DNA from 4 places in the Devosia sp. MDV22-iso42 genome. Region 4 is predicted to be linked to each of the others. Evidence: predicted binding sites of a transcription regulator. Region 4 holds the regulator's gene; each other region holds the start of a gene.

Region 1 (7,550 bases), on a different contig from region 4:
CAGGTCTGGTTGAAGTCGATCAGCGTGCCGTCCTTGTCGAACAGGATGCCGCGGATTTCGCCAGTTTCACGCATCTCGAGGCTCCGGCTGATCAGCCCCGACCCTAGGAGCGGCGACTGCAACTGGCAAGGTTGGCCGCGTGTCGCAAATGCCGTAGAAGGGAGAAAACCGGAGCAGCGTCATGCCCACCACGACCTTCCTGGCCGCCTTTGCCACCCTGTTTGCCACGGTGGGCGTGGCCGATATCGCCTTCATTTTTGCCGCGCTGACCAAGCACAATACCGCCAAGCAGCGCTTTGCCTTCGCCACCCGCGGCGTCATCATAGCCGGCGTCATCCTGCTGCTGTTTGCCGTGCTGGGGAACGGCATTCTGGGTGTCTTCGGCATCACCATTCCGGCCTTGCGCACCGCGGGTGGCCTGCTGCTGTTCCTGATCGCCATCGACATGGTGTTTGCCCGCCATTCCGGCGGCACCGACATTACCGACGAGGAAGAGGTCGAGGCGCGCTCGCGCGACGACATCGCCGTTTTCCCGCTGGCCATGCCGCTGCTGGCCGGACCGGGCGCCATCAGCGCGGTGATCCTGCTGAGCACGGGCACGCGGTCGCCTGCCGAGTTCTGGGCCGTGCTGGCCGCGGTGGTGGTGATTCTGTTCCTGGCCTGGCTGACGCTGCTGCTGGCCATTCCCATCCAGCGCCTGCTCGGCGTCACCGGCCTGGCCGTGGTGTCCCGCGTCGTCGGCATCCTGCTGGCGGCCCTGGCCGTGCAGTTCGTCTTTGACGGCATCCGCTCCAGCGCGCTGTTTGGCGCCTGAGGCGACCGGGTCGGCAGCGTTAAGCAAGTCTTAAGGCCGGCGTTGACCGGGCGGGTCGATCGGTTCAAATCAACGGACCTGCCGCAACGCAAGGTGCCCTCATGCGAATTGCCGTCGTCCTGACCCTGTTGATTCTGGCGCTCTGCGCTGCCAATGCCGGCTCGGTGGCGGCGCCACGCTCGGAAATCCTGCTGCCGCCGATGAGCAGCGGCGGCTGAATACGGCATGCCGGCCCGGCGCTGGTCGGCAAAAAGGGCGATCGACCCCGTCGACCGCCCCCCAATCTTCCGCAGACCTACTTCTTGGCCGAATTGCCGGCGCTGCCTGAACCCAGACCGGTGACCTGCTTGACGGCAGCCACCTTGTCCTTCTTGGGCTTCTTGGCTTCCTTGTTGCTCTTCATCTGACCCTTGGCCATCGCTTGTCTCCTCAGTGCGGGCCACAGGACCCGCATCAATACCGTTTGACGCTAGCCCTGCCCCCCAGCGCTGGCAAGGCCTGCCTTGCCCGCTGGTTCGCACGTCGGCCTACTTGGACGGCAGGCAACGCCCGGTTGGCGCCAGACTGGCTATGGCGCGCGGATCGCAGCCGGTCATCAGGAAGGTCAGCCAGTCATTCTGGTTGCCATAGAACGCGTTGCGGTCGACCTCGCCGCGCACGCCGCGCACCACCCCGGTCTGCGTCCACTGCCAGAAGGTCCAGGTGCGGTTGCTGTAGCGCTCATGCGGCTCGGCCGCAGTCGAGCGCAGCCAGAACGCATTGGGGAAATACTCGTTTTCCAGTACTTCGCGGTGGAAGGTCATGTCGGTATAGATGATCGGCAGCTTGCCGGTATGCCGCTCCATGGCGTCCAGCATCACCCGGATCTTCTCGAGCGCATCGGCCCGGCTCGGCTTGGCCTTGCAGCTCGACAGGTGATTCCACTCCAGGTCGAGCACCGGCGGCAGGGCATCGGGATCATTGGGCACATTGGCGGCGAACCAGGCGGCCTGTTCGGAGGCCAGCGAACACCAGGCCATGAAGTGATAGGCGCCGCGCGGCATGCCGGCCTCGCGCGCCCGGGCCCAGTTGCTGCGGAAATTGGGGTCGATGTAATCCTTGCCCTCGGTCGCCTTCATGAAGACGAAATGGATGCCGGACTGGAAGGCGGCGCGGAAGTCGATGTTTTCCTGGTAACGCGCCACGTCGATCCCCTGCACCGGCATGCCGCGCGCCCGGTCGACCCCGGCATGGGGGCGGTTGTCGCCCTGGATCGGGCCATAGAGCCCGCCGCCCGAGGAGCAGGCGATCAGAATGCCGGCCAGCAGCGCCCCCAGCACACCCTTTGCGATCGTGACGGACGAGGGAAAAGGACGGCGGAACTTCATGAGGGCAGCACTCTACGCGGAACGGGAACCTGTCTTTCAATCAACATGTCGCGGTTAATGGAAGCTTAGGTTAACCCTTGTGGCAGCTGCCGTGGTTAACAGGCCATTTTTCGTTCGCTCTACGTTCTTGTTTGCCGGAACCGGCTTTGCTAGATTTGCCAGCGGGCTCAGAGGGAACAGGCATGGTCACCCGTGTCGCCACCGTTGCATTTGAGGGTATCGAGGCCGTGCCGGTCGACGTCCAGGTGCAGATTGCGCCGGGCAATGCCAACTTCATCCTGGTCGGCCTGCCCGACAAGGCGGTCAAGGAATCGGGCGAGCGGGTGCGCGCCGCTTTGTTCGCTTCCGGCATCGGCCTGCCGCCCAAGCGCATCACCGTCAATCTGGCGCCCGCCGACCTGCCCAAGGAAGGCAGCCATTACGACCTGCCCATTGCCCTGGGTGTCATGGCGGCCATCGGCGCCATTCCCCAGGATGCGCTCGATGGCTATCTGGCGCTGGGCGAACTGGGGCTGGACGGGCGGCTCGCCCATGTCGGCGGCGTGCTGCCGGCCGCCATCGCCGCCCAGTCCCGCGAGCTGGGGCTGATCTGCGCCGCTCCTTCCGGTCCCGAGGCCGCCTGGGCCGGCGAGAACCTCGACATCGTTGCCGCCGAAAGCCTGCTGGCTCTGGCCAATCACCTGACCGGCCACCAGCGCGCGCCCCGCCCGCTGCCGGCTCGGCACGTGCCCGGCGCTGCCCTGCCCGACCTCAGCGAGGTGCGCGGCCAGCTGGTGGCGCGACGGGCGCTCGAAGTCGCCGCGGCCGGGGGCCATAACCTCTTGATGATCGGCCCGCCCGGCGCCGGCAAGTCCATGCTGGCGGCGCGGCTGCCCTCCATCCTGCCGCCGCTCAATCCGCGCGAACTGCTCGATGTCTCGATGATCCAGTCGATTGCCGGCGAACTGGTCGGCGGGGCGATTTCCGACCGCCGGCCGTTCCGCGCCCCGCATCACTCCGCCTCCATGGCCGCCCTGGTGGGCGGCGGGCTCAGGGTTCGCCCCGGCGAGGTCAGCCTGGCCCACAATGGCGTGCTGTTCCTCGATGAACTGCCCGAATTCGCCCCCGGCGTGCTCGACAGCCTGCGCCAGCCGCTCGAATCGGGCGAGACCGTGATTGCCCGGGCCAATGCCCGCATTTCCTATCCCAGCCGCGTGCAGCTGATCGCCGCCATGAACCCCTGCAAATGCGGCCTGGCCGGCACGCCTGGCCATACCTGTCGCCGCGGCGCCGCCTGCGCCCACGATTACCAGGCCCGCGTTTCCGGCCCCTTCCTCGATCGCATCGATATCCGCATCGACGTGCCCGCGGTCACGGCGGCGGACATGATCGCGCCGGCAGCAGCCAGCGAAAGCTCGGCTTCTGTCGCCGCCCGGGTGGCTGTCGCGCGCGACCGGCAGCGCCAGCGCTTCCTCGAGCACGGCGCCACAAGCCTGCATACCAATGCCGCTGCCGGCCCCAGCCTGATCGAGGAACTGGTCAATCCGGACCGCGAAAGCCAGACTCTCTTGTTGGCGGCCGCCGAACGCTTCAACCTCTCCGCCCGCGCCTATCACCGCGTGCTCAAGGTGGCGCGCACCCTGGCCGACCTGGCCGGGAGCGACCCCGTCACCCGCCCGCATATCGCCGAAGCGCTGAGCTACCGGCTCAATCTGGGGCCGGCATGAACGAGCCGGCGCCCGCGGCCCTCTGTGCACAAGCTGTGCATAAGTGTTTCACGTGAATCGGCCTCAACGCAGGCTGCCATAGCCGCCCAGCACGCCCTTGGGAGAGAGCACCACCTGCCAGAGGCTGATCTGGCGCGCCCGGAACGAGGCGGCAAAGACGTTGAGATAATAGCGCCACATCCGGTAGAAGCGCTGGTCGTAGCGGCTGGCCAGTTGCGGCCAGGCGGCCTCGAAACGCGCCAGCCAGGCCATCAGCGTAGTGTCGTAGTCGGCGCCGAAATTGTGCCAGTCCTCCATCATGAACAGCCCCTCTATGGCGCGGCCGATCTGCGCGACCGAGGGCAGCATGCCATTGGGGAAGATGTATTTCTCGCTCCAGGGGTCGCCATGGGTGGTGCTGGCATGGCCGCCGATCGTGTGCAGCAGCATCAGCCCGTCCGGCACCAGCAGGTTGGCTGCCTTCTCGAAATAGGCCCGGTAATTCTTGTAGCCGACATGCTCGAACATGCCGATCGAGATGATGCGGTCGAAGCTGCCGTCGAGCGCCTGGTAGTCGAGCAGCCGCGTTTCCACCGGCAGATGTGCCATGCGCGCATTGGCCAGCGCCGCCTGTTCCTTGGAGACGGTGACGCCGACGCCGGAGACGCCATAGCGCTCGGCGGCAAATTGCAGGAAGCCGCCCCAGCCCGAGCCGATATCGAGAATGCGCATGCCCGGCGCCAGCCCGATCTTGCGGCAGATCAGGTCGAGCTTGGCCTCCTGCGCGGCGTCCAGGTCGCTGGCGTGCTTCCAGTAGCCGCACGAATAGATCATGCGCCTGTCCAGCATGGCGGCGTAGAGGTCATTGCCGATGTCATAGTGTTTCTCGGCCACCTCGGTGACGCGCCGCCGCTGCAGGTTGAGCAGCTTGCCCCGCGCCAGGCTCCACATCACCGCCAGATCCTTGGGAAAGGCCTTCTGCACATCGGCCCGGATCAGCCGGAAGAGGCACTGGTCGAGCGCTGCGGCATCCCACCAGCCATCCATATAGGCCTCGCCCAGTCCCAGCGTGCCGTCGCGCAGCACCCTGCCCCACAGGGCCTCATTATGGATCTGCGGATCGGCGGGATCGGGGCCGTTGGGCACGAGCCCCGTCCGCTCGAGCTGGCTGATGACAAAACGCTTGGCAGATTCTGACATGGCAACGGCAATGAATGGTTGAACCGCTCGGCAATTCGACGCAATGACTGGCAGACAGCAATGGCCCAAGCCTAACGCCGGACAACGCGCGCAATCAAGCCCCCGCGCAGACCGCGTTGACGCCGCCGCCCGGCTTGCCGGCTGATATACGAAGGATGCTATGCGGCGCTCTGGCGAACTGGTGCAGTGGAACAACAAGGGTGGCTTCGGCTTCGTGCGCGATGCTGCCGGCAACGACTTCTATGTCCATATTTCCAAGCTGGCCGAGGGCCAGTCGCGCCCGCGCATCGGCGACCTGCTGTCCTATGACATTGCCACCGGCCGCAATGGCCGCCCGGCGGCGATCAATGTGGCGGTGGCCACCGCCGCGCCGCTGACCGAGCGCAGCATGGCCGACATCAAGCGGCCGTCCGGTGCGGTGTCGCGCTACAAGGTGGGCCTGCGCACCGCCGCCGCCACCATGATGACGTTGCTGATCCTGCTGGCCATCGGCACCCACCGGGTGCCGGTCTGGCTGGGCGGCACCTATGCCCTGATGGGCGCCGCCTCGGCGCTACTCTATCGCTTCGACAAGCTTTACGCGCTCAACGGGCGGTGGCGCGTCAGCGAGCTCAACCTGCATGTCGTCGATTTCTGCTTCGGCATTATCGGCGGCCTGGCGGCCCAGGAAGTCTATCGCCACAAGACGGTCAAGCCGCGCTTTGTCGCCACCACCTGGGCCATCGCCCTGGTCCATGTCATCGGCCTGGCGGCGCTGGCCCTGGGCTGGGTCAGCGTCGCCCTGCCCTAGGCGCCTAGTGGAACTGCGCCGTTTCGGTGCTTTCGCTCATGGCCGTGGTCGCACTCTTGCCCTCGCTGACGGCCATCGCGACGGCGTCGAAATAGCTGGTGCCCACCTCGCGCTGGTGCCGCACGGCGGAAAAGCCGTGCTTTTCGGCGGCAAACTCCGCCTGTTGCAGCCGGCTGTAGCCGGCCATGCCCTCTTCCTTGTAGGCCCGGGCCAGCTCGAATGTGGTCAGGCTCAGATTATGGAAGCCCGCCAGCGTGATGAACTGGTACTTGTAGCCCATAGCCGCGATCTCGCGCTGGAACGACGCCATCGCCGCCTCGTCCATATGCTTGGCCCAGTTGAAGCTGGGCGAGCAGTTATAGGCCAGCATCTGCTCGGGATGCACCTTGCGCACCGCCTCGGCGAACTTGCGCGCTTCGGCCAGGTCCGGTTTTGAGGTCTCGCACCAGATCAGGTCGGCATAGGGCGCATAGGCAATGCCCCGGGCAATGGCCGCATCGATGCCGCCCTTGAGCTTGTAAAAACCCTCCGGCGTGCGCTCGTCGGTGACGAAGGGCGCGTCATAGGGGTCGATATCGGAGGTGATCAGCCGGGCTGCCTCGGCATCGGTGCGCGCCATGATCAGCGTCGGCACGCCCATGACGTCCGCCGCCAGCCGCGCCGCATTGAGCGTGCGGATGAACTGGCTGGTCGGCACCAGCACCTTGCCGCCCAGATGGCCGCATTTCTTCTCGCTGGCCAGCTGGTCCTCGAAATGCACCGCCGCGGCCCCCGCCTCGATCATCGCCTTCATCAGCTCGAAGGCATTGAGCGCGCCGCCAAAGCCGGCTTCGGCATCGGCAATGATCGGCACGAAGAAGTCGAGATCGGTGGTGGCCACGCCCTCGGCCTGTTCCATGGTCTGGATCTGGTCGGCGCGCTGCAGCGCCTTGTTGATGCGCTTGACCACGCTGGGCACGCTGTCGACCGGATAAAGGCTCTGGTCGGGATACATATTGCCCGAACTATTGGCATCGGCCGCCACCTGCCAGCCGGAAAGGTAGATGGCCTTGAGCCCCGCCTTGACCTGCTGCACCGCCTGGTTGCCGGTAAACGTCCCCAGTGTCGGCACGAAATCCTCGCTTCTGAGCAGTTCCCAGAGTCGCTGCGCCCCGTTCTCGGCCAGCGTGTGCCGGATCGGCAGCGAGCCGGCCAGCCGGGTCACGTCCGCCGGACCATAGCTCCGTTCGATCAGGCGCCAGCGATCGGGCGCATAATCGGGGGTGGGGAAGGCATGGGGCAGTATTGGCTTGTCGAGCATGTCGGTTCTCCTCGGTTTGGACATGGCTCCGCCGGTCCGGTGGGCCGGCGGTGTTGCTGATTCACGTGGAACAAGGGGTTAGGCGGGCCCGTCCTGAGCCTGTCGCAGACGAGGCCGTGTTACGCCCTCCTGGTTCGCCAGGCTCACCATCAGGGCTGTTGAAAGCTGGCTTCTAGCCGGCCACCCGCCGGCTGAAGGTGGCGGCGATCAGCCCTTCGCCGGAAAACAGCGTGCTGCTGCCCTCGGCGCCGACCAGCGAAAACTGGTGCCGGCCGATCTTGCCGGCAATGGCATAGCCCTGCGCGGCCAGGTCCCGCGCCTTGAACTGGGCCATGGCCGCACTGGCCGTGGGGGCGATGATGGTCAGATATTCTTCGCGTTCACTGCTGGCTGG
Region 2 (7,550 bases), 260 kb from region 4:
GCCGTCATTATACAGCATGATGCGCTCGGGGCCCCAGGCGATAAACATCGGCTGCCCGGACATGAGCATCACCTGCACGAGGGTCCTCAGGCTACCCGGCCAGCTGTCTGGCGGACCCAAGGGTGTCGCAGACCAATCCATCGCCCGTATGCGCTGGCCCATCTCGCCGCCGCCGGCCAGAAATTTCAGCGAAGGCACTGGCAATGATGACATCAGAGTCCCTTGGATGGCGTCAAAGACAGCCGTGGAAACACAGGCTTAGACCGAATGGTACAATGAAGATAGCTGGCGGCGTGCCCCCGGTAAACAGCCCCAGGACATTGCGCAGCGTTGCTCAGAATTGACGATGGTCGCTTAGAACTGGTTCCCGTTCAGCCCATGACCTTGCCGGGCTGCCGAGCATGGTGGTGACCGCTTGGTAGCAAAAGCGGTGATTGCGTAAGCGTTTTCTGCGCAAGCCAGCCATTCACCATCGCGGCTTGCGCTGTGGCGTGGCCTTGACTAGGTCACGCAGGCCGAAAGAAGTCGCCGGTTGGTATCCCGGTCCCTGCGCTGTGCAGGCTTCGTCGCAGTTTCTGCGGTCCCACTGGCACCAACCCTCGTTTTATGGGGCTGGTGCTGACGTGGGAATGGTCTCCGTCAGTCCGCTCTTGATGGAGACAGTATGCCGAAGAAAACCCAGCTTACCCTTACCCTCATCATGACCTTCTTGATGGCCCTCACCATGAGCGGCGTGATGGGGTTCATCAATGCCGGGCCGGCTTTCGTGGCCCATTGGCCAGTATCATTCCTCACCGCCTGGCCGATCGCCTTCGTCGTCAGCCAGGTCGTCAATCCGCTGGCCTTCAAGCTCGCCTTCATCGTGGCGCCGCCGCGCCGCGCGTAACAGCATGGTTACGGGTTCGGGCCGGCCTGACAGGGCTGGTCCGGATGGCCGGCTGCCGGACGCCCGCGTGATCAGGCCATGACCTTGGCCGGGCGGCGGACGATGAAGGCGATGAGGAAGCCCAGATAGATCAGGCCCGGCAGCAGCAGCGCATTGATGCCGGCAAAGGCATAGCCGAGGCCGCCGAGCAGGCCGCCCAGCAGCAGCGAGAACCAGACCAGCAGATGCTGGGCCCAGCGCCAGGGCGGGGCGAGGCCACGCAGGGCGCGGGCGAGATCCTGGCCGGCGGCAAACAGCGTGCCGGTGACGAAGGTGGTGCCCAGCCGCACCGAGCCGGTGGAGGGCAGGATGGCGTTCTGCGCACCGGCGCCGGCCGCCAGGAACAGCATGAACTGGCGCGGCGGGCTGCCCAGGGCGGCGCCGATGAGGGTGGCCAGGAAGCTCAGCACCACCAGCGCCGTGACCAGGCTCGAGCCCCAGCGCGGCCCGGCCAGCAGCGCCAGCAGCGAGCCGAGCAGGCTGCCGGCAAAGAACAGGCCGACCAGCGAGCCGGTCAGCAGCGCCACCGACCAGTCGCCCAGCGCCAGGGCATCGCCGAGCTGGGTGGTGTTGCCGCTGACAAAGGAGGTGAAGTGGCCGCCCAGCTCGATGAAGCTGACCACATCGGAAAAGCCGGCCGAGGCAGTGAGCAGCAGGCCCAGGCTGAGTTGCGGCGTCGGTGTCATGGTGGTGTCTGACCTGTGAGTCGCGCGCGAAAGCTGCGCCCCTGAAACTGGCCCCTGGCGCGGCGGACGGCAAGGGGCCCCTGCGGCCTGCGCTACGGCAAATGTTAACAGTTTGCTAACCAGTCCTCACCAATCCCCGCTGTTCCCGCTGCCCACACTCGACAAGAACAAAGCTGGAACATATAAGAACATTATAGCAACACGGGAGATGCAGATGCTTACCTTCATCAAGGACTTCGCCGCATTCGTTACGCTGGGCGCCTTCACCATCGGCTCGCTCACCTGGATGGATATCCTGGCCCGACTCGTGTGACCCTGCCTGTGGATTGCAGCGTCGGGGCGGTATGATCCGCCCCCCGCGTCCGTCATAAGGTGTGTCATGACAGGTCCCGGTTTCATCCATCTGCACGTCCATTCCGCCTATTCCCTGCTTGAGGGGGCGCTGCAGCTCGACACCATTCTTAAGCTGGCCGACGCGGACGCCCAGCCCGCGCTCGGCATTGCCGATACCGGTAACCTCTTCGGGGCGCTGGAATTTTCGGAAAAGGCCAGCAAGAAGGGCATTCAGCCGCTGGTCGGGGTGGAGCTGGCCATCGACTTTGCCGCCGGCGAAGAGCGCATCAGCGAGCGCGGGCACGTCGCCTGGTCGGGCAAATCCAGCGTGGTGCTGATCGCCCAGACCGAGACCGGGTTCGGCAACCTGTCGCGGCTGGTGTCAAAATCCTATATCGAGGGCGATGGCGGCACGGCTCGGGCGCAGCTCGACTGGCTGAGCCGCGAGCGGCTCGAGGGCCTGATCTGCCTGAGCGGCGGGCCCGAGGGCGCAGTGGACATGGCCTTCGCCCAGGGGCAGGACGGCAATGCCATCCGGCGCCTCGATCGGCTGGCCGAGCTGTTCGGCGAACGCTTCTATATCGAGCTGCAGCGGCATGGCCGGGTGCAGGAGGCCGCCGTGGAGCCGCGCCTGGTGGACTATGCCTATCGCAAGGGCATTCCGCTGGTGGCCACCAATGAGCCCTTCTTCAAATCGGTCAAGGAATTCGAGGCGCATGACGCGCTGCTGGCGATTGCCGGTGGCACCGTGCTGGCCCAGACCGAGCGGCGCAAGCTCAACGACCAGTACTATTTCAAGACGCGTGCCGAGATGGCCGCGCTCTTCTCGGACCTGCCCGAGGCGCTCGATTCCACCGTCGAGATTGCCCGGCGTGTGTCCTATCGACCTTTAACGCGTAAACCGATCCTGCCAAAATTTGCCGCCGCGCCTGACCTCAGCGAAGAGGATGCGGTGGCGGCCGAGGCCGATGCCTTGCGCGCCATGGCGGAGGAGGGGCTGCGCAATCGCCTCGCCAATCCGGGGCCGGCGCCGGGCAAGACCGAGGCAGAATATTGGGAGCGGCTGGAATTCGAGCTGGGCATCATCCAGTCCATGCAGTTTCCCGGCTATTTCCTCATCGTGGCCGATTTCATCCGCTGGTCCAAGGCGCAGGGCATTCCGGTCGGGCCCGGCCGCGGCTCGGGCGCCGGCTCGCTGGTGGCCTATGCCACGACCATTACCGACCTGGATCCACTCGCTTACAACCTTCTGTTCGAGCGCTTTCTCAATCCGGAACGCGTCTCGATGCCCGACTTTGACATCGACTTCTGCCAGGACCGGCGCGAAGAGGTGATCCGCTATGTGCAGCGGAAATACGGTACCGAGCAGGTGAGCCAGATCATCACCTTCGGAACGCTGCAGGCGCGCGCCGTGCTGCGTGACGTCGGCCGCGTGCTGCAGATGCCCTATGGCCAGGTCGACCGCATCTGCAAGATGGTGCCGGCCAATCCGGCCGATCCGTGGTCGATCGAGCGGACCATGAAGGAAGTGCCCGAATTCAAGGCCATGGCCGACGAGGACGAGACGGTGGCCGACCTGGTCGCCATTGCCAAAAATCTCGAGGGCCTGTTCCGCCACGCCTCGACCCATGCCGCCGGCATCATCATCGGCGACCGGCCACTGCATGACTTGGCGCCGCTCTATCGCGACCCGCGCTCGGACATGCCGGTCTGCCAGTACAACATGAAGTGGAGCGAGGCGGCGGGCCTGGTCAAGTTCGACTTTTTGGGCCTCAAGACGCTGACCACGGTGCAATATGCCGTCAATATGGTGAACCTGGATGGCGGCAGTTTCCGCATCGAGGATATCCCGATCGACGACAAGCCCACCTATGATCTCTATGCCAAGGGCGACACGTTTGGCGTGTTCCAGGTCGAAGGCGCGGGCATGCGCCGGGCGCTGCTCGACATGAAGCCGGACCGCTTCGAGGACATCATCGCAATCGTGGCGCTCTATCGCCCCGGTCCGATGGACAATATCCCGATGTTCTGCGACCGCAAGCACGGGCGCGAGGATGTGGAATATCCGCACGAGGACCTCTCCAAGGTGCTCGACGAGACCTATGGCATCATCGTCTACCAGGAGCAGGTGATGCAGATCGCCCAGCTGCTCTCGGGCTATTCGCTGGGCGAAGCCGATATGCTGCGCCGCGCCATGGGCAAGAAGATCAAGGCGGAGATGGATGCGCAGCGCGAGCGCTTCCGCGAGGGCGCCATCCGGCACGGGCTCAAGCTCGGCCAGGCCGACACCATATTTGACCTGCTCGCCAAGTTCGCCAATTACGGCTTCAACAAGAGCCATGCGGCGACCTATGCGCTCGTCTCCTACCAGACGGCCTATCTCAAGGCGCATTACCCGCACGAATTCCTGGCGGCGTCGATGACGCTGGACATGGGCAATACCGACAAGCTGGCCGAGTTCCGCAGCGAGGCCAAGCGGCACAAGATCGCGCTGGTGCCGCCCTGCGTGAATGGCTCGCAGGTGGTGTTCTCGGTCAAGGACAAGCAGATCCTTTATGGCCTCTGCGCCGTCAAGGGCGTCGGCCGCCAGGTCGCCGAGCATATCGTGGAAGTGCGTGGCGATACCCCCTTCAAGGATCTGGGCGACTTTGCCCGCCGCGTCGATCCGCGCGTGCTGTCCAAGCGGACGCTGGAAACCCTCTGCAATGCCGGGGCCTTCGACGCCATCGTGCCGCGGCGCGAGGTGGCCTTTGCCGCCATCGAGGCGGTGATGGGCATGGCCCAGTCGCTGACCGCCGAGCGCAATGAGGGCCAGTGGAACATGTTCGACGCCGGAGAACCGGAAACCGTGCGGTTACCGGAGGGCGTGCCGGGCTGGAGCACCACCGAGCGGGCCGATCGCGAGCTATCGGCCTTCGGCTTTCACCTCTCGGCGCATCCGCTCGACGCCTATTCTGACATGTTCGACAAGCTGCGGGTGCAGCGCTGGGCCGATTTCGAGCGCGCCGTCAAGGATGGCGCCTCGGCCGGACGGCTGGCCGGCACGATCAGCGGGCGGCAGGACCGGCGTACCCGCAAGGGCACGCCGATGATGATCCTGACCCTGAGCGATCAGACGGGGAGCTTCGAGGTCATCGCCTTTTCCGAGCAGATCAGCCAGTTCGGGCCGATCCTGTCACCGGGCAAATCGGTGATCCTGCAGGTGGGCGCCGACGAGCGCGCCGAGGGCGTCAGTCTCCGGCTGCTCTCGGCCGAGCCGATCGACGGCATCGAGGACAAGATCGACCGCCAGCTGACGGTCTTTGCCGCCAGCGCCTCACCCCTGGGCTCGATCAGCGCCCAGCTCAAGCGGGGCGGCGAGGGGAAGGTGAACTTCGTCGTCATCCGTGATGGCGGGGCACGGGAATATGAAATCGAGCTGCCGGGGGCCTATCGGCTGACGGCCGAAGTGGCAGGGGGCATCAAGGCGCTCGAGGGCGTGACGGATGTGCGGTTCCACTGAGGGCATTGCACCAGCCCAAGCCCACCCCGCCGAATAATCCTATGCAGCCGGCGTCGCCAAGGCTTACGCTGCCTGCGCATTATATCGGAGCGGGAGAGCGGTTTTGGACCACAAGCGACTGGGTAATAGCGGCCTGAAGGTCTCGCGCCTCTGCCTTGGCTGCATGACCTATGGGGCTCCCGACCAGGGCAATCACTCCTGGACCCTGCCCGAGGAAGAGAGCCGGCCCTTCATCCGCCAGGCGCTGGACCTCGGCATCACCTTCTTTGACACCGCCAATGTCTATTCCGACGGCAGTTCCGAGGAAATCCTGGGCCGCGCCTTCAAGGATTTCGTGCGCCGCGAGGACATCGTCCTGGCCACCAAGGTCAATGGCGCCACCCGCCGCACCGATGCCAATGCCACCGGCCTCTCCCGTCGCGCCATCCTGCGCGAGATCGACGCCTCGCTCGAACGGCTGCAGACCGACTATGTCGACCTCTACCAGATCCACCGCTGGGACGATGACACGCCCATCGAGGAGACCATGGAGGCGCTGCACGACGTCGTCCGCTCCGGCAGAGCCAGCTATATCGGCGCCTCGTCCATGTCCGCCTGGCAGTTCTCCAAGGCCCAGTATGTCGCCAGGCTGAATGGCTGGACCCCCTTTGTCTCCATGCAGAACCAGCTCAGCCTGCTCTATCGCGAGGAGGAGCGCGAAATGCTGCCGCTCTGCGCCGACCAGGGCGTCGGTATCATCCCGTGGAGCCCGCAGGGCAGGGGCCTGCTCACCCGCCCCTGGGGCCAGGCCACCGGTCGCTCCGGCACCGACAATGTCATTCCCAAGGTCTATGGCGACACCGCCGAGATGGATCATGGCATTGTCGATGCCGTCCAAGCCGTCGCCCAGCGACACGGCGTCGCCATGTCCCAGGTCGCCCTCGCCTGGGTCCTGCAAAACCCGCTGGTCACCGCGCCGATCATCGGCGCCTCCAAACCGGGGCATCTGGCCGATGCCGTGGCCGCGCTCGACCTGAAACTCAGCCCGGAAGACATCGCCGAACTGGAAGGGGCCTATCGGCCAAGGGCGGCGGTGATCTAGGGCGGGAATCGACCCCATCGCGGTCGTTTGACCTCTGATCACAAGACGCTTAAAGCGGCCATTAACAAACTCACCTACGGAGCGTTGCGATAGGGTTCTGGTTCGACCATTGTTCGACAGTGAGCGGGGAAACACTATGCGTGGCGGATTGTTGTTCTTGTACATGGCCATCATTCTATTTGGGTTTGCCGCACATGGCTTACTCTCGGATGGCGTACTACCTTTGCAGCGGCATTCCAGTCAGCTAATCCTACGTGCTGAGCAGCCTTTCTGGTTCGGCTTAACGATACTGCTTTATGCAGCTGCGGGCATGCTTATGACCGGAGTTTCGGCCTTTTTGTTCTGGTCGCTGCGTAAAGAGAAAGCAGCTGAGGAGCGGTTTTTTCGCCAGCGCAAGTTCCTGCAGTAAACGGTTCCCCACCCGAGGCTGCTCTTGCCGCTCGTTTGCCAAAACCTGCCCGTCAGCATTCCACCCCAACGTGACGATCAAGCCCGGTCCGCCCCGGCATCTGTGGGACCTGTGGCACGTCATCCCGTAATCGTCGGTAGACCATGTGCTCCTCGCCCAAGCGTGTCGAACCAGCCCTGCGCCACTCGTCGCCATGATGCCGGCTGCTGACACATCTCGTCAGCCTGCCGGCGCAGAGCTACACTCAGCAAGGCCCGCCTGGCGCGCGGGTTCAGGTACGGGACCGATAGATGAAGCCGTTTCACCAGATCCTGGCCAATAACCTTGTGGCCAATATCACCAATTTTACCGTCTGGTTCGCCATCACGTTCTGGACCTTTCTGGAAACAAGGTCGGTCTTCGCGACCGGCATGATCGCCGGCGTCTATCTCGTGCTCACCGCGGGTTTCGGCTTCTGGTTCGGCTCGATCGTCGATCACAATGCGAAAAAGACGGCCATGCTGGGCTCGAGCGTGGTTTCGGCGCTGTTCTACGGGGCGAGTCTCGTCATCCTGCTGCTGGAGCCGGAAGGTGCCTTTGCCGACCCCTATGGCCCCTATCTCTGGGGCTTCGTG
Region 3 (7,550 bases), on a different contig from region 4:
GCTCAGACCGTCCAGCGCGGTATCAATGCGCTTGAGCAGTTCGGGATCAACCGGCTCGCCGGCCTTCAGGCTCTGCTTGAGCGCCACCAGATCCTTGACCAGGCCGGCAAACATCGGCTTGGTGTCGATCGGGGTGGCAGTGGGCAGGGTGGCGTTGATGGCGGCGGCCACGGCCTCTGGGTCCTGCGGTTCGCTTTCTGCATCGCCCGACCCGGCGTCCCCAAGCACCAGGCCCGCCAGCTTGTTGAGCGCCGACTCCAGCTTGGAGCTAACCGTTGCCTTGCCATCGGCGCCGGGCTCGGTGCCGCCAAGCATGGCGGCAAAGGCACCCATGGCGCCGTTGTCGGCTTCGCCCGCCGGGGCGTTGAAGGCCCTTGTAGTGGATGCGCCCGACGGGGCTTTGGCGGTTACGGTCAGATGAGATGCCACGGTTTGGGCTCGCAGAAATGAGACTAGTCCGACCAGATCAATGCAAGCGCCTTGCCAGTTTGGTGATTTCGGCAAAACTCATTTTCCCGCAATAGCTTGGCTGGGTCGCCAGGGGGCAGCCTGACAATGCGAATATGGGCAGGCGGCAATAGTTGCCGGGCAAATGTTGCGGGCAGGCGACGAAAGCTGTATCTAGCGCCCACCAATTAATCCGCTGGCCCTTGAACCCAACCGGATACAGGACAGATATGAACTCGCTTGATATTGCCAAGCGCCCCGAGGACACGCGCGTTGTAGTCGCGATGTCGGGCGGCGTGGATTCCTCGGTTGTGGCCGGCCTGCTGGCCCGGCAGGGCTATGACGTCGTCGGCGTGACGCTGCAGCTTTATGATCATGGCGAGGCGACCCATCGCAAGGGCGCCTGCTGCGCCGGACAGGATATCCATGACGCGCGCCGGGTCGCCGCGACCCTGGGCATTCCCCATTACGTGCTCGACTATGAAGAGCGCTTCAAGCAGAGCGTCATCGCGCCCTTCGCCAATGCCTATCAGCAGGGTGAGACCCCGGTGCCGTGCATTGCCTGCAACCAGTCGGTCAAGTTCGTCGACCTGATGACGGTGGCGCGCGATCTGGGTGCCGACGTGCTGGCGACGGGGCATTATGTGCAGTCGCGGCAGGGGGAAGACGGGCGGCGGCAGTTGTTCCGTCCTGTCGATGCGGAGCGTGACCAGACCTATTTCCTGTTCGCCACCACCCAGGACCAGCTCGATTACCTGCGCTTTCCGCTCGGCGGCCTCAGCAAGGCGGCGGTGCGTGAAATGGCGCGCGAGATGGGGCTCGAGATCGCCGAAAAGCACGACAGCCAGGACATCTGCTTCGTGCCGCAGGGCAAGTATGCCGACATCATCCGCAAGATGCATCCCGAGGCCGTGGCCGGCGGCGACATCGTGCATCTGGATGGCCGCGTGCTGGGCCAGCATGCCGGGATCGTCAATTACACGATCGGCCAGCGCAAGGGCCTGGGCATTGCTGCGGCCGAACCGCTTTATGTGATCAAGCTCGACTACAAGAGCCGGCAGGTGATCGTGGGACCGCGCGAGGCGCTCAAGACCCATACGGTGCGGTTGCGCAATGTGAACTGGCTGGGCGGCACGCCGCTGGCCGAACTCAGCGCCGGCAATGGCGCGCCGGTCGAGGTCAAGATCCGCTCGACCACCGGGCCGCAGTCGGCGGTGATCCACAGCCGGGATGGCGATGTGTTCGTGACGCTGGTGAGCGGAGAATATGGCGTGTCGCCCGGACAGGCCTGCGTGTTCTACGCTGATGACACGGCCACCGCGGAAGTCTGGGGCGGCGGCTTTATCGCCGAGGCGGTGCCGCAGGTGTTTGCGGCGGCCTGAGGGTGATTATTGCGCTGGCGCCGGACTTGGCGCCGGCGACGTCGCTTCGGCATTGGCTTCGCGCAACTGCTGATAGGCATTGATGCCGCCCAGCGAGGTCGAGATGGCGATGACCACGATGAGGGCTCCAAGCACCAGAATGACGACGCGGCCGCGGTTGAGGGCGAAGGGGCTTGGCTTGGGGTCGTCCATGATGGCCTCGAACTGAGTCTGCAGATGCACGAGGTAACGCGTGCTGGAAGACCACTCATGCACGACAATGGCTGCAAAAGTAAGGCGTGGGCTGCAAAAGCAAGGCGTGACAGCATGTGCTGCGCTGCCCCTCCCCCGCAGGGGAGAGGCGTGCCGGTCGATTACACCAGCGGCTTGAGATTGGCCTCGATGCTGGCGCGGCGGCTTTCGAGGAAGGGCGGCAGCGCCAGGCTTTCGCCCAGGGTTTCCATCGGTTCGTCGGCGGCAAAGCCGGGCACATCGGTGGCGATCTCGAACAGGATGCCATTGGGTTCACGGAAATACAGCGAGGTAAAGTAGAAGCGCTCGACTTCACCGCTGGAACGGATGCCGGCCTGGGTCACGCGCTCGATCCACAGCCGCAGGCTGTCCTGATCGGGGGTGCGGAAGGCGACGTGATGCACGCCACCGGCACCAGGACGGGCGGCCGGCAGCGCCGGATCGACCACGACATGCAGTTCGGCGCCCGGGCCGCCCGGACCCATTTCGAAGACATGGGTTTCCGGCGTGTGGCTGGTCATGGCGTAGGAGCGAACCTTGCGCATGTTCATCACCTGGGTGAGCACGGCCTCGGTACGGTCGAGCCGCGGCACCGCCATGGAGATGGGGCCAAGGCCAATGATCTGGCGCTCGGCGGGCACGGGCGACTTGGCCCAGGGCACGACCTTGTTAACCGCATCGATCACCATGCGGAAGCGCTGGCCTTCGAAATCCTCGAAATCAAGCGAGAGCTGGCCGTTACGCTCCTTGATGGCGCTGGTGCCGACATTGCTCGACTGTAGGTGGTTCTTCCACCAGTTCAGACTGTCTTCGCTATCGACGCGCAGGCCAGTGCGGCTGACAGTATGGTTGCCGCGCTGCTCGCGTGGCGTCTCGAAATCAAAGAAGGTCAGATCGGCGCCGGGAGAAGCCACGCCATCGCCATAGAACAGGTGATAGGCGGTGGTCTGGTCCTGGTTGACCGTCTTCTTGATCAACCGCATGCCCAGCGTCTGGGTATAGAAAGCCAGGTTCTTCCTGGGCTCGGCGGTGACCGCCGTGAGGTGATGGATGCCTCCGAGTTCGAGCGTCATGGTCGTATCTCCTGAACTGGCGCGGGTGCCGCGCTGCTGTTGCGATAGATGTAGAGGACCGCGACGGGTTTGTGCAGACTGACAATACCGACAGACTGATGTCGATACTTGAACAAAGGCGCTGGCAGGCCGAGGTCAGGCGGCGGGGGTGCGGAGAATTTTGCTCATGGCCTTGCCCTTGGCGAGCTCGTCGATGAGTTTGTCCATGATGCGGATTTCGCGCATTGTTGGCTCGGCAATTTCTTCGACCCGCACGCCGCAGACGACGCCGGTGACCAAGGATCGGGCCGGGTTCATGGCCGGCGCCTGGGCGAAGAAATTTTCCAGCGTCACGCCCGATGCAATGGTCTGATCGAGGCTTTGCCTGTCGTGGCCGGTGAGCCAGAAGAGAATTTCGTCGACTTCCTGCCGGGTGCGGTTCTTGCGTTCCGCCTTGGTCAGGTAGAGCGGATAAATGCTGGCAAAGCTGTAATTGTAGAGCCGCTGATTGGTCATGATGCCTCCCACCGCAGGCAGTCTAAAGCATGTTGCGGGCCCGGCAAGCGTCGTCAGCGGCACGTGGCCTATCTTGCGTCGGCGATCACAATTGCCCGAGACCTGTCTTTTTGACATGTCCCTGGCCAGCCTGATGCGCTATCCCTTGCAAGAACATAAAGGGAACGACCATGGCCACGCTGACACTGCGCCGCAAGCTGGCTATCCTCGCCGATGCAGCAAAATATGATGCGTCCTGCGCCTCAAGCGGTTCGGAAAAGCGGAATAGCGCGGGCACGGGCGGCATCGGTTCGACCGAAGGCAGCGGCATCTGCCACTCCTATGCCCCGGATGGCCGCTGCATCTCGCTGCTCAAGATACTGCTCACCAATTTCTGCGTCTATGACTGCGTCTACTGCGTCAACCGCTCGTCGTCCAATGTGGCGCGGGCGCGGTTCAGCGTCGCCGAAGTGGTGCGGCTGACGCTGGACTTCTACAAGCGCAATTATATCGAAGGCCTGTTCCTCTCCTCGGGCGTGATCCGCTCGCCGGACTATACGATGGAGGAGCTGGTGCGGGTGGCGCGGAGCCTGCGCGAGGAGCATCAGTTTGCCGGCTATATCCACCTCAAGGTGATACCCAATGCGGCGCCTGAACTGCTGGTCGAGGCGGGGCGCTGGGCCGATCGGCTCTCGACCAATATCGAAATGCCGACCGATATCGGCCTGGAGCAGCTTGCGCCGGAGAAAAAGCCCAGCGAAATCCGCACCGCCATGGCCAATCTGCGCGGCAAGCTGGACGAGGCAGGGCCGGACAAGAAGGCGCGGGCGAAAAAACCGAAATTCGCGCCGGCCGGGCAATCGACGCAGATGATCGTGGGCGCCGATGCGGCCGATGACAGCGCCATTCTCAACCGGGCGGCGGGGCTCTACTCCGGCTACAAACTGCGGCGGGTGTATTATTCGGCGTTTTCGCCCATTCCCGATGCCAGTGTGCGCCTGCCGGTCAAGGCGCCGCCGCTGATGCGCGAGCACCGGCTCTACCAGGCCGACTGGCTGATCCGGTTTTATGGCTTTGAAGTCCCCGAGATCGTTTCGGGCGGCGAAGACGGGCTGCTCGACCTCGTCATCGATCCCAAGCTGGCCTGGGCGCTCAAGAGCCGGGCGCGGTTTCCGGTAAACGTCAACCGGGCCGACCGGGAAATGCTGTTGCGGGTGCCGGGACTGGGGACGCGCAGCGTTGACCGCATCATCGCCACGCGCCGGCATCACAGCCTGCGGCTGGATGATGTGGCGCGCATTGCCGGCACAATCGACAAGATACGGCCCTTCATCGAGGCGGTGGACTGGACGCCGGGTGGGTTGACCGATGATGCGCGCCTGCGCGCACGCCTCGTGCCGCCGCCGGAACAGTTGAGCCTGTTCTGATGCATGTCGTCCGCCTGCTGGCCCCCAACGACTTTGCCGAATGGCGCGGCAAGGCGCGGCAATTGCTGGCGGCGGGTTTATCCCCCCGGCAGGTGGAGTGGCGTATGCTGGGCGATGCTGGTGGTTTGCTCGACGATGTCGACGCCATGGCTCTGCCGCAGGCCGATCGTCCGATCGGCTCGGTGCCGCGGCAATTCCTCGATCTGGCGCAACAGGCCATCTGCCATGCCGATCCGGCGCGCTTTGCCGTGCTCTATGACCTGCTCTGGGCGCTGCAAAGCAATAACCGGTTGCTCGAAGACGCCACACACAATGCTAACAGTCTGTTAACGAAATGGGCCTCCGCCGTGCGTCGGGACAGCCACAAGATGAAAGCCTTCGTCCGCTTCAAATCCATTGCCGAGGGCGATGGGCTGGAGCGCTATGCCGCCTGGTTCGAGCCCGAGCATTATACGCTGGAAATGACCGCCCCGTTCTTTGCGCGGCGCTTCGACGGCATGATCTGGGCCATCGTCACGCCCTATCGCAGTGCCTATTGGGACGGGGACAGCCTGGGCTTCGGGCCGGGCGGGCAGCGCGCCGACGTGCCGCAGGACGATGCGGTAGAGGACGACTGGAAGACCTATTTCTCCTCCATCTTCAACCCGGCGCGGCTCAAAGTCAGCATGATGAAGTCGGAGATGCCGATGAAGTACTGGCGCAATCTGCCCGAGGCCGAGCTGATTGCGCCGCTGATCCGTGGCGCACGACAGATGGCGACCGAGATGATCGAGCGGGCCGCCAGCCAACCGCCATCCCGACATTTGCGGCAGCAGTCGCGCGAGCCGGAGGCCGAGGATAGCCAGGGGGATATCGCAACGCTCGTCGATGCCCGCGCGGCGGTGCAGGCCTGCCAGCGCTGTCCGCTCTATGAGCAGGCGACGCAGACAGTATTCGGCGAGGGGCCTGAACAGGCCGCCGTGATGTTTGTCGGCGAGCAGCCGGGTGACCATGAGGATCTGGCCGGGAAGCCCTTTGTCGGACCGGCCGGCAAGGTGTTGGACGCGGCGATACAAAAGGCCGGCATCGACCGCTCGGCCGTCTATGTCACCAATGCGGTCAAGCACTTCAAGTTCGTGCCGCGCGGCAAGCGCCGCATCCACCAGCGACCGGACGGCGGTGAAGTGCAGGCCTGCAAGTTCTGGCTCAATCTGGAGATCGGGCTGCTCAGGCCCAGGATCATTGTCGCGCTGGGTGCAACGGCGGCGCAGAGTCTGCTGGGAAAGGCCATCAAGATCAGCGCCTTGCGTAGCGCGCCAGTCATCATGGAGGATGGCACGATCCTCTTCGTCACCAATCATCCGTCCTATCTGCTGCGTATCCCAGATGCCGACGGCAGGGCGCGGGAGAGTGCCAAGTTCGAGGCCGACCTGATGCTGGTGCGGCAGGCACTGGAGGCCTTGCCGTTGCGGCAGCAAAACTTGTCGGGCTAGCGTCTTGACAGGGTGGCGTGGTAAACTTAGTTAGGGCACATGACCGGGGCGACCCGGGCATAACTTATGGCGGAGTAGCTCAGTTGGTTAGAGCAGCGGAATCATAATCCGTGTGTCCCCAGTTCAAATCTGGGCTTCGCTACCAATAAAACGCCGGAAATCCAAAGGTTTCCGGCGTTTTTCTTTTTCAGCCCATGCAGCCTCGACCCAATTAGGACGCGATTAGGACGCCGATCCGGGTTTCTACGCCGGCGCGGCCTCGTTCGATGCCGGTCTGTGGATAACCGTTTCGATCCATGATTCCTGTTTAAAGCCAACAAACCGGTTTTCCAGTTTAAACGCAAAAAGCCCGGCGCGATGGCAGGGCTCTTGGGATCGATGCTGGTGGTGGCTCGGCGATTAAATGCCAGCTGCAAAACTTGTCAGCGGGCCGCGCTGCAGTTCATAGATCTCGGAGATCCGCAGCATGGCCGCCAGCTGCTCAGCCCAAGCGGCATCCCGTTGAATCCAGATGCCGTCGAGGCGGGCCTGCAACTCGTCATAGAATGCGGCGGGCTGGCCCATCGTGAACATCGGCTCCTGCATGACCAGCCACTCTTTATTCAGCTTGCCGGCCAGATCGGCGTTGACGATCACCTGCAGGCGCTCGCGCTCGGCGTTGAGTTCCTGATTTTTGGCGCAAACGGTGTCCTCGCTCATTTCTTCTTTGCTTTCTCTTTTTTGATGGTGACCGCCGGTTCTGTCATCGACGTGAATTGGAATCCGTATTTCGCCATCAGATCCCGCATCTCTGCCAGCCCAACGATGCCCGTCTGCTTCATTTCGTTTTCCAATTCTTTCAACGCCTCGAGTTCCGTCTCACGGACCGGGATGACGCTTCTGATGAGATCGGCGAGCCGTCGATCGAATAGTGCATTTTCAGATTCACTAGCGGCGGCCTCGGCTACGGTCGCACGTCTCATGCCGAGGTCTCTCGCCATCGCCGTGATCCAACCGTGTCTTGGGCGGCCGTTCTCGTCGGCAGAGCGGGCCGAATCCAAAAAT
Region 4 (7,550 bases):
GGCGCCACTTTCATCGGCATCAACAACCGCAACCTGCGCACCTTCGAGACGACGCTGGATACCTCGGTCAACCTGGCCGTGGGCGTGCCCAAGGGCACCTTTCTGGTCAGCGAGAGCGGCATCCTCGACCACGCCAGCCTGGTCAAGCTCAACCACGATGCCGGCATCGGCACTTTCCTCGTCGGCGAAAGCCTGATGCGGCACGACGATGTCGCCGCCGCCACCCGGGCCTTGCTCCATGGCACCGTCGGAGCCCCCGCCTGATGGCGAGCGAACTCACCCATCTCAACGACCGGGGCGAGGCCCATATCGTCGATATCGGCGACAAGCCGGCAACGCGCCGGCGCGCCGTGGCCCAGGCAAGGCTGGTCGGCCAGCCCCAGACCATTGCCACCATCATGGCCGGCGGGCTCAACAAGGGCGACGCCCTGGCCGTGGCCCGCATTGCCGGCATCATGGCCGCCAAGAAGACGTCCGAGCTGATCCCGCTCTGCCACCCGATCGCCCTGACCAAGGTCGCCATCGAGATTTCCGAGTTTGGCGAAGACGCCATCCTGATTCTGGCTAGCGCCGAAACCACCGGCCCAACCGGGGTGGAAATGGAGGCGCTGATCGCCGCCTCGACCGCGGCGCTGACCCTCTACGACATGGCCAAGGCCATTGATCGCGCCATGGTCGTCACCGACCTCTGCCTGCTGGAGAAATCGGGCGGTGCCTCCGGCGACTTCGTCCGCGCATGAGCCTGCTTCCGGTCGAGGCCGCCATTGCCGCCATCCTGGCCCGCGTACCGGCACCGACTGGCGAGAGCGCGCCTTTGGCCGAAGCCGCCGGCCGGGTGCTGTTTGCGCCCATCGTCGCGACGCATGACCAGCCGCCCTTTCCTGCCAGCGCCATGGACGGCTATGCCGTGCGCGCGGCCGACATCGTTCCGGGCCATGCCCTCAGCATCATCGGCACCTCGCAGGCCGGCGCCGGCTTTGCCGGCTCGGTCGGTCCCGACCAGACCGTCCGCATCTTTACCGGTGCCCCGGTACCACCCGGCGCCGATGCGGTGATCATGCAGGAAGACGCCATGGTCGAGGGCAATCTGGTACGCTTTTCCAGCACGCCGCCGCCGGGCCGCAGCATAAGGGCCAAGGGCAATGATTTTGCTAATGGGCAGACCCTGGTCGAGCCCGGCACGCGACTGACGCCAATGCAGCTGGCCGTCGCCGCCGCGGCCAATGCCCCTGCCCTCACCGTCGCCCGGCGGCCGCGCCTGGCGCTGCTGGCCACCGGCGATGAGCTTGAACTGCCCGGCGCCGTGCTGGCCCCCGACCAGATCATCGCCTCCAACAGCTTCGGCCTCGCGCCGCTCCTGGCCCCCTATGCCCAGACCGTCACCGATCACGGCATTGCCCGCGACGACCGGGATCAGCTGCGGGCAAAGCTTGTTGCTGTCTTTGCCGATGAACCCGACATCCTGATCACCACCGGCGGCGCCAGCGTCGGCGATCATGATATCGTCCAGGAAATCCTGCTTGAGCTCGGCGTGACGCTGGACTTCTGGAAAATCAACATGCGGCCAGGCAAGCCGTTGATGTTCGGCACCCGCGGCAAGACCCTGGTCTTTGGCCTGCCGGGCAATCCCGTCTCGGCCATGGTCACCGCCATCGTCTTCATCAAGCCGGCCCTGCGCGCCTGGCTGGGCCATGCCGAACCCGGCAACTGGCGCCTGCCTTTGGCCGCCCCGACCCCGGCCAACACGGCGCGCCGCCACTTCATGCGGGCCCGACTGCTCCACAGCGCCACCGGGCCGCTCCTGCTGCCGATCGCCCAGACCGATAGCGGCCATACCTCTTCGCTGGCCCATGCCGACATGCTGATCATCCAGCCGGAAAACGATCCCGGCCAGGCCAGCGGCACCATGGCCACGGCTCTCAGCATCGACGCCTTCTAGGTTCCGACGGGGCCGCGCATGGGATATTGCAGAACACAACCGGAACACCTATAGTCGTTCTGTCTATGTTCCGATTCTAATCCCGAGGGGCCCATGCTCACGCGCAAACAACACGAGCTGTTGATGTTCATCCACGAACGGATGAAGGAAAGCGGCATTCCGCCCTCCTTCGACGAGATGAAGGATGCGCTGGATCTGGCCTCCAAATCGGGCATCCATCGCCTGATCACCGCACTTGAGGAGCGCGGCTTCATTCGTCGCCTGCCCAACCGGGCCCGGGCGCTCGAAGTGGTCAAGCTCCCCGATTCCATGAACCCCTCGCTGGGCGGTCGCAAGGCGCGCTTCGAGCCCTCGGTCATCGAGGGCAATCTGGGCAAGGTGGCCAGTCCCCCCTCGCGCATGTCGGCGGCCGAGGACTATGCCAGGCCGATCGCCATTCCGGTCATGGGCCGCATCGCGGCCGGTACGCCCATCGAGGCCATCCAGAACCATTCCCACACCATCATGGTCCCGCCTGAAATGCTGGGCAGCGGTGAACACTACGCGCTCGAAGTGCGTGGCGATTCCATGATCGATGCCGGCATTTTTGATGGCGACACCGTCTTGATCAAGAAGCAGGACGCAGCCAGCACCGGCGAGATCATCGTCGCTCTCGTGGATGATGAAGAAGCCACGCTCAAGCGCCTGCGCCGCAAGGGCAATACGGTAGCGCTCGAAGCCGCCAACCCGGCCTATGAAACCCGCATCTTCCCGCCTGACCGCGTCAAGATCCAGGGCCGCCTGGTAGGCCTGCTGCGGAAATATTGATGGCTGAGCGCCTTCTCGAGAAGCTCTGTCCGGTCATTCTTCGGGGAGCGACCGGGGCTCGGGAGGTTCTGGTTTTTCGTCATCCGCAGGCCGGCATACAGGTGGTCAAGGGCACCCGGGAACGTGGAGAGACAGCGGTCGCTGGAGCCTTGCGCGAATTGGCCGAAGAGTCCGGGGTCGCGGAAAGTGTTTCAGGCGCCCTCGCCTGCTCCAGCTCGACGATAATGGCCGGGCAGCTCTGGCATTTTGTCCAAGTGCAGTGCCCCGATTTACCGGAACACTGGTCGTTCTTTGCCCAGGATGATGGCGGGAAGAAGTTTGACTTCTTTTGGTGGTCCCTCGACGCAGTGCCGAGCGAGGACTGGCATCCCAGCTTCGTGCGTGCCCTCGATGTGGTCCGCCATATCGACGCTGCGCCCATGCCGGATGCGGCCATGGTAATGGCGGACTATGCCGAGCGTATCAATACGCACCAATTTGCCGACGTCGCGCCTTTGATCGATGCAGATGCGGTCTTCTGGTTCAGCGATGGATCCCATCGCGGTATTGCCGCAATTCAGGCCGCTTTCGAAGCAACTTGGGGCGCCTTGGCCGATGAGCTGTACTGGATTGAGTCGCTGCGCTGGATTGCTGTGGGGGATACCGCTGCCAGCTGCATCTATGCGTTCCACTGGCAGGCAATGATTGATGGTGAGTACCAATCCGGCTCGGGTCGAGGCACCACGGTGCTGGCCAACAAAGCAGGCCGATGGCAGATCGTGCACGAGCACCTCAGCCCGGCGCGCTGATCAGTCCCGTGCGTCGGGCGGCGGGATATCGGTGCTGGTCTTGCACTCGACCAGCCACACATCATAGACGGCGTGGTCCACGGCATTGAGCGCCGGGCTGTCGGCAAACATCCAGCCGGTAAAGATGCGCTTGGACGTGCCGGTCAGGCTGCGCTGGTCGACCTCGAGAAAGGCCGAAACGCGCTGCGCTTCGGTGACCGGATGGCTGTAACAGGCGCGCGGGGTGATCTCGAGCGCGCCGAACAGCACGGTCTCGTCGATATAGACGTCAAAGCGGGTGATGCGGCCGGTAATCTTGTCGAGCCCGGCAAAGGCCGCCACCGGATTGGCAATCGGCTGTGCCTGGGCGGGAGCCACCAGGCCAGCAGAAACGGACGCTGCCAGCACCGGCAGCGCCAGTATTGTGCGGCGCAGAAAACGGGGATGGCGCAAGGCGCCGGCTCTATTCAGGCGACCAGGCGTCATAATCCCCGGTGACGCGCGGGCGCTCGCCCTTGTTGAGCAGGCTGCCATCGGGACGATAGGCTGCCGCCGTGCCGGTCAGGTTTTCCTGGTGCGGCAGTTCCCAGCTCTTGGCCACGTAATTGGCCTTGGTGGGGACCACGTCGGTGCGGTGATGCATCCAGCCATGCCAGCCATTGCCGATGGTGGAGGCGTCGGCGGGACCGGCATAGGTCACATAGCGCCGGTCGGCCTTCTTGTCCTGATAGTACTGGTTGCCGAACTCGTCGCTGCCGACATAGTCGCCGAAGCGCCAGATCCACAGGCGGGTGCCCCAGGTCTGACCACCCCACCAGGAGAAGATTTCACTCAGGAACTGCTTGATACCCGATTTTGCCACTTGTCGATTCCGCCGTCGGAGCTTTGCGTTGGGCCGGGTGTACCATGGGTTCGGCACGCGGCCTAGTCTCGCGCGGCCTTTTCGGCGCGCCAAATTGCCGTTCCGGCGCTTCATTTGCCACCCGGCAATGCGGTAGGCGCGCCCCTGCCCTGCATACTGCATCTGGGTGGCCGCGCGCGGCGATGGGCACAAGCGCTGGTGTGTCACGTGCCAACGTTTTTTGGGCAAATTTTCTCCGCTTGACAGGATTTCAGCCCCCATGATTCTGGGTTTTTCTGCTATGGTTAACCAGATATGACTGACTGATGACAGAGCCCGGAAGCATGAGGAATCACGGCGCTTTAGCGCGACTTGCTGGCCTCACGTCTGCGGCCCTCATGTGACACTGCTTGATGGGTAAATACAGCCGGGCAAGGGCCGGAAAATCTTGCACTTTGTCCCCGCTATCCACATATTGAGCCTACTAGTGGTTGTCTTGGTGGCCCACTCCACCACTAGACCTTGTGATTTCTTGCGTTGACGCGTGGTTTGAATCGGCAGATGTTTTGGAGGAGGCCCGCAGCACCGACTGCCGGGGGCCAAAGTCCCCTGCTCGGAGCGCTGGCATCAGACCGGCGCCATTCGGGGGCACAGGCATGTTTGTCGGGCCCGGCCACGGGCTCGGTTGGTGACGCGTCAAAACAGATTTGGGTTAGAAGCCGGGTTTTTCGGCTCGCGGGCATGTGCCCGTCACATTGGGGACTAAGACGACTATGCGCATTGAACGCCGGTTCACGACTGCCAATCAGGACCGCTATGCCGGTCTCGACTTCCGCTCGGCCACGAGCGAGATTCGCAATCCCGATGGCTCTGTCGTTTTCAAGCTCGAAGACATTGCCGTGCCCGCTTCCTGGAGCCAGGTGGCGGCCGATATCATTGCCCAGAAGTATTTCCGCAAGGCCGGCGTCGCCAAGGCGCTCAAGAAGGTCGAGGAAAATTCCGTCCCGTCCTGGCTGTGGCGCTCCGTCCCCGACGAAGCTGCGCTCGCCAAGCTGCCCGAGAATGAGCGCTACGGTTCGGAAATGGATAGCCGCCAGGTCTTCGATCGCCTGGCCGGCACCTGGACCTATTGGGGCTGGAAGGGCGGCTATTTCGACTCCGAGGAAGATGCCCGCACCTTCTTTGACGAGCTCGCCTTCATGCTGGCCAGCCAGCGCGTCGCGCCGAACTCTCCCCAGTGGTTCAATACCGGCCTGTTCTGGGCCTATGGCATTGATGGCCCCGGCCAGGGCCATTTCTATGTCGACCCCTTCACCCACAAGCTGGTGAGTTCCAAGAGCTCCTACGAGCATCCCCAGCCGCATGCCTGCTTCATCCAGTCGGTCAGCGATGACCTGGTCAATGAAAACGGCATCATGGACCTCTGGGTCCGCGAAGCACGCCTGTTCAAATATGGTTCGGGCACCGGCACCAATTTCTCCGCTTTGCGCGGCTCGGGCGAACGCCTCTCCGGCGGCGGCAAGTCGAGCGGCCTGATGAGCTTCCTCAAGATCGGCGACCGCGCAGCGGGCGCCATCAAGTCGGGTGGCACCACCCGTCGCGCCGCCAAGATGGTGGTGCTGGACATTGATCACCCCGATGTCGAGGAATACATCAACTGGAAGGTCAAGGAGGAGCAGAAGGTTGCCGCTCTGGTCACCGGCTCAAAGGTTGTCTCCAAGCACCTCAAGCTGATCATGAAGGCTGCCGTCAACTGCGAAGGCAGTGGCGACGACTGCTTTGACGTCTCCATGAACCCTGCCCTCAAGCGCGAAGTGCGCGCCGCCAAGAAGGCCCTGGTGCCGGAGAACTACATCTTCCGCGTCATCCAGTTCGCCAAGCAGGGCTATACCAATATCGAATTCCCGGTCTACGACACCGATTGGGACAGCGAGGCCTATCTCACCGTCTCGGGCCAGAACTCGAACAATTCCGTCCGCGTCACCGATGACTTCCTGCGCGCCGTCGAAGGCGATGGCGACTGGGATCTCAAGGCCCGCCAGTCCGGCAAGGTCACCAAAACCCTCAAGGCCCGCGATCTCTGGGAACAGGTCGGTTACGCCGCCTGGGCCTCGGCCGATCCCGGCATCCAGTATCACACCACCATCAACGAGTGGCACACCAGCCCCGAAGCCGGTCCGATCAATGCATCGAACCCCTGCTCGGAATATATGTTCCTCGACGACACCGCCTGCAACCTGGCCTCGGTCAACCTGCTGCCCTATCGCAACACGGACGGCTCCTTCGACACCGCGTCCTATGAGCACACCGTGCGCCTCTGGACCATCGTGCTCGAAATCTCGGTGATGATGGCCCAGTTCCCGTCGCGTGCCATTGCCGAACGAAGCTTCGAATACCGCACGCTGGGCATCGGCTACGCCAATATCGGCGGCTTCCTGATGACCTCGGGCATTCCCTATGACTCCAAGGAAGGCCGCGCCATTGCCGGCGCCGTCACCGCCATCATGACCGGCGTCTCCTATGCGACCTCGGCCGAAATGGCCAAGGAGCTCGGCCCGTTCAAGGATTACAAGCGCAATGCCAAGCACATGCTGCGCGTCATCCGCAACCATCGCAATGCCGCCCATGGCCATGCCGAGGGCTACGAAAACCTCTCGATCATGCCGGTGCCGCTCGACCATGCCAGCCTGATCGACGCGGCGCTGAGCGAACGCGCCAAGCTCGCCTGGGACAATGCCTTGGCGCTGGGTGAAAAGCATGGCTACCGCAATGCCCAGGTCTCGGTGATCGCCCCGACCGGCACCATCGGCCTGGTCATGGATTGCGACACCACCGGCATCGAGCCTGACTTTGCCCTCGTCAAGTTCAAGAAGCTCGCCGGTGGCGGTTACTTCAAGATCATCAACCGCGCCGTGCCGCCGGCTCTGCGCACCCTGGGCTATTCGGAATCCGACATTGCCGAGATGGAGGCCTATGCGGTCGGCCATGGCAATCTCAACCAGGCCCCCGGCGTCAACCCGTCAACATTGAAGGCCAAGGGCTTCACCGACGAGAAGATCGCCGCCCTCAATGCCGCGACCGCCTCGGCCTTCGACATCAAGTTCATCTTCAACCAGTGGACCCTGGGCGCGGACTTCCTCAAGAGCCTCGGCGTCACCGACGAGCAGCTCGGCGACTTCACCTTCGACCTGCTGCC

The links. The regulator LexA, encoded in region 4, represses DNA repair genes until DNA is damaged. The targets are predictions, from matches to a motif close to TGTTCNNNNTGTGTTCNG.
Region 1: AC4NN3_RS10920 (YifB family Mg chelatase-like AAA ATPase) is a predicted target of LexA. The motif match lies at 2,293-2,310, and genes of this name have one in related genera.
Region 2: dnaE (DNA polymerase III subunit alpha) is a predicted target of LexA. The motif match lies at 1,775-1,792, and genes of this name have one in related genera.
Region 3: AC4NN3_RS12075 (putative DNA modification/repair radical SAM protein) is a predicted target of LexA. The motif match lies at 3,778-3,795, and genes of this name have one in related genera.

Annotation. Positions count from the first base shown of each region.
Region 1 is NZ_JBZVWR010000009.1:184,479-192,028, forward strand. Features, by position in the region: gene AC4NN3_RS10900 (HAD family hydrolase) at 1-74, opposite strand, end outside; gene AC4NN3_RS10905 (MarC family protein) at 182-814, shown strand; gene AC4NN3_RS10910 (hypothetical protein) at 1,110-1,232, opposite strand; gene AC4NN3_RS10915 (glycoside hydrolase family 25 protein) at 1,342-2,181, opposite strand; gene AC4NN3_RS10920 (YifB family Mg chelatase-like AAA ATPase) at 2,364-3,887, shown strand; gene cfa (cyclopropane fatty acyl phospholipid synthase) at 3,951-5,066, opposite strand; gene AC4NN3_RS10930 (DUF1294 domain-containing protein) at 5,227-5,856, shown strand; gene aceA (isocitrate lyase) at 5,861-7,156, opposite strand; gene AC4NN3_RS10940 (hypothetical protein) at 7,329-7,550, opposite strand, start outside.
Region 2 is NZ_JBZVWR010000006.1:199,693-207,242, forward strand. Features, by position in the region: gene AC4NN3_RS02685 (sensor histidine kinase) at 1-213, opposite strand, end outside; gene AC4NN3_RS02690 (DUF2798 domain-containing protein) at 665-886, shown strand; gene AC4NN3_RS02695 (YoaK family protein) at 958-1,611, opposite strand; gene dnaE (DNA polymerase III subunit alpha) at 1,991-5,446, shown strand; gene AC4NN3_RS02705 (aldo/keto reductase) at 5,610-6,527, shown strand; gene AC4NN3_RS02710 (hypothetical protein) at 6,685-6,936, shown strand; gene AC4NN3_RS02715 (MFS transporter) at 7,227-7,550, shown strand, end outside.
Region 3 is NZ_JBZVWR010000010.1:37,506-45,055, reverse strand. Features, by position in the region: gene AC4NN3_RS12100 (flagellar hook-length control protein FliK) at 1-429, opposite strand, end outside; gene mnmA (tRNA 2-thiouridine(34) synthase MnmA) at 678-1,829, shown strand; gene AC4NN3_RS12090 (hypothetical protein) at 1,836-2,051, opposite strand; gene AC4NN3_RS12085 (ring-cleaving dioxygenase) at 2,183-3,133, opposite strand; gene AC4NN3_RS12080 (DUF2200 domain-containing protein) at 3,269-3,628, opposite strand; gene AC4NN3_RS12075 (putative DNA modification/repair radical SAM protein) at 3,799-5,034, shown strand; gene AC4NN3_RS12070 (UdgX family uracil-DNA binding protein) at 5,034-6,506, shown strand; tRNA gene AC4NN3_RS12065 (tRNA-Met) at 6,575-6,651, shown strand; gene AC4NN3_RS12060 (hypothetical protein) at 6,906-7,205, opposite strand; gene AC4NN3_RS12055 (hypothetical protein) at 7,202-7,468, opposite strand.
Region 4 is NZ_JBZVWR010000006.1:456,562-464,111, reverse strand. Features, by position in the region: gene trpC (indole-3-glycerol phosphate synthase TrpC) at 1-264, shown strand, start outside; gene moaC (cyclic pyranopterin monophosphate synthase MoaC) at 264-740, shown strand; gene AC4NN3_RS03915 (molybdopterin molybdotransferase MoeA) at 737-1,939, shown strand; gene lexA (transcriptional repressor LexA) at 2,033-2,746, shown strand; gene AC4NN3_RS03905 (DUF4440 domain-containing protein) at 2,746-3,534, shown strand; gene AC4NN3_RS03900 (DUF2155 domain-containing protein) at 3,535-3,999, opposite strand; gene AC4NN3_RS03895 (NADH:ubiquinone oxidoreductase subunit NDUFA12) at 3,977-4,375, opposite strand; gene AC4NN3_RS03890 (vitamin B12-dependent ribonucleotide reductase) at 5,128-7,550, shown strand, end outside.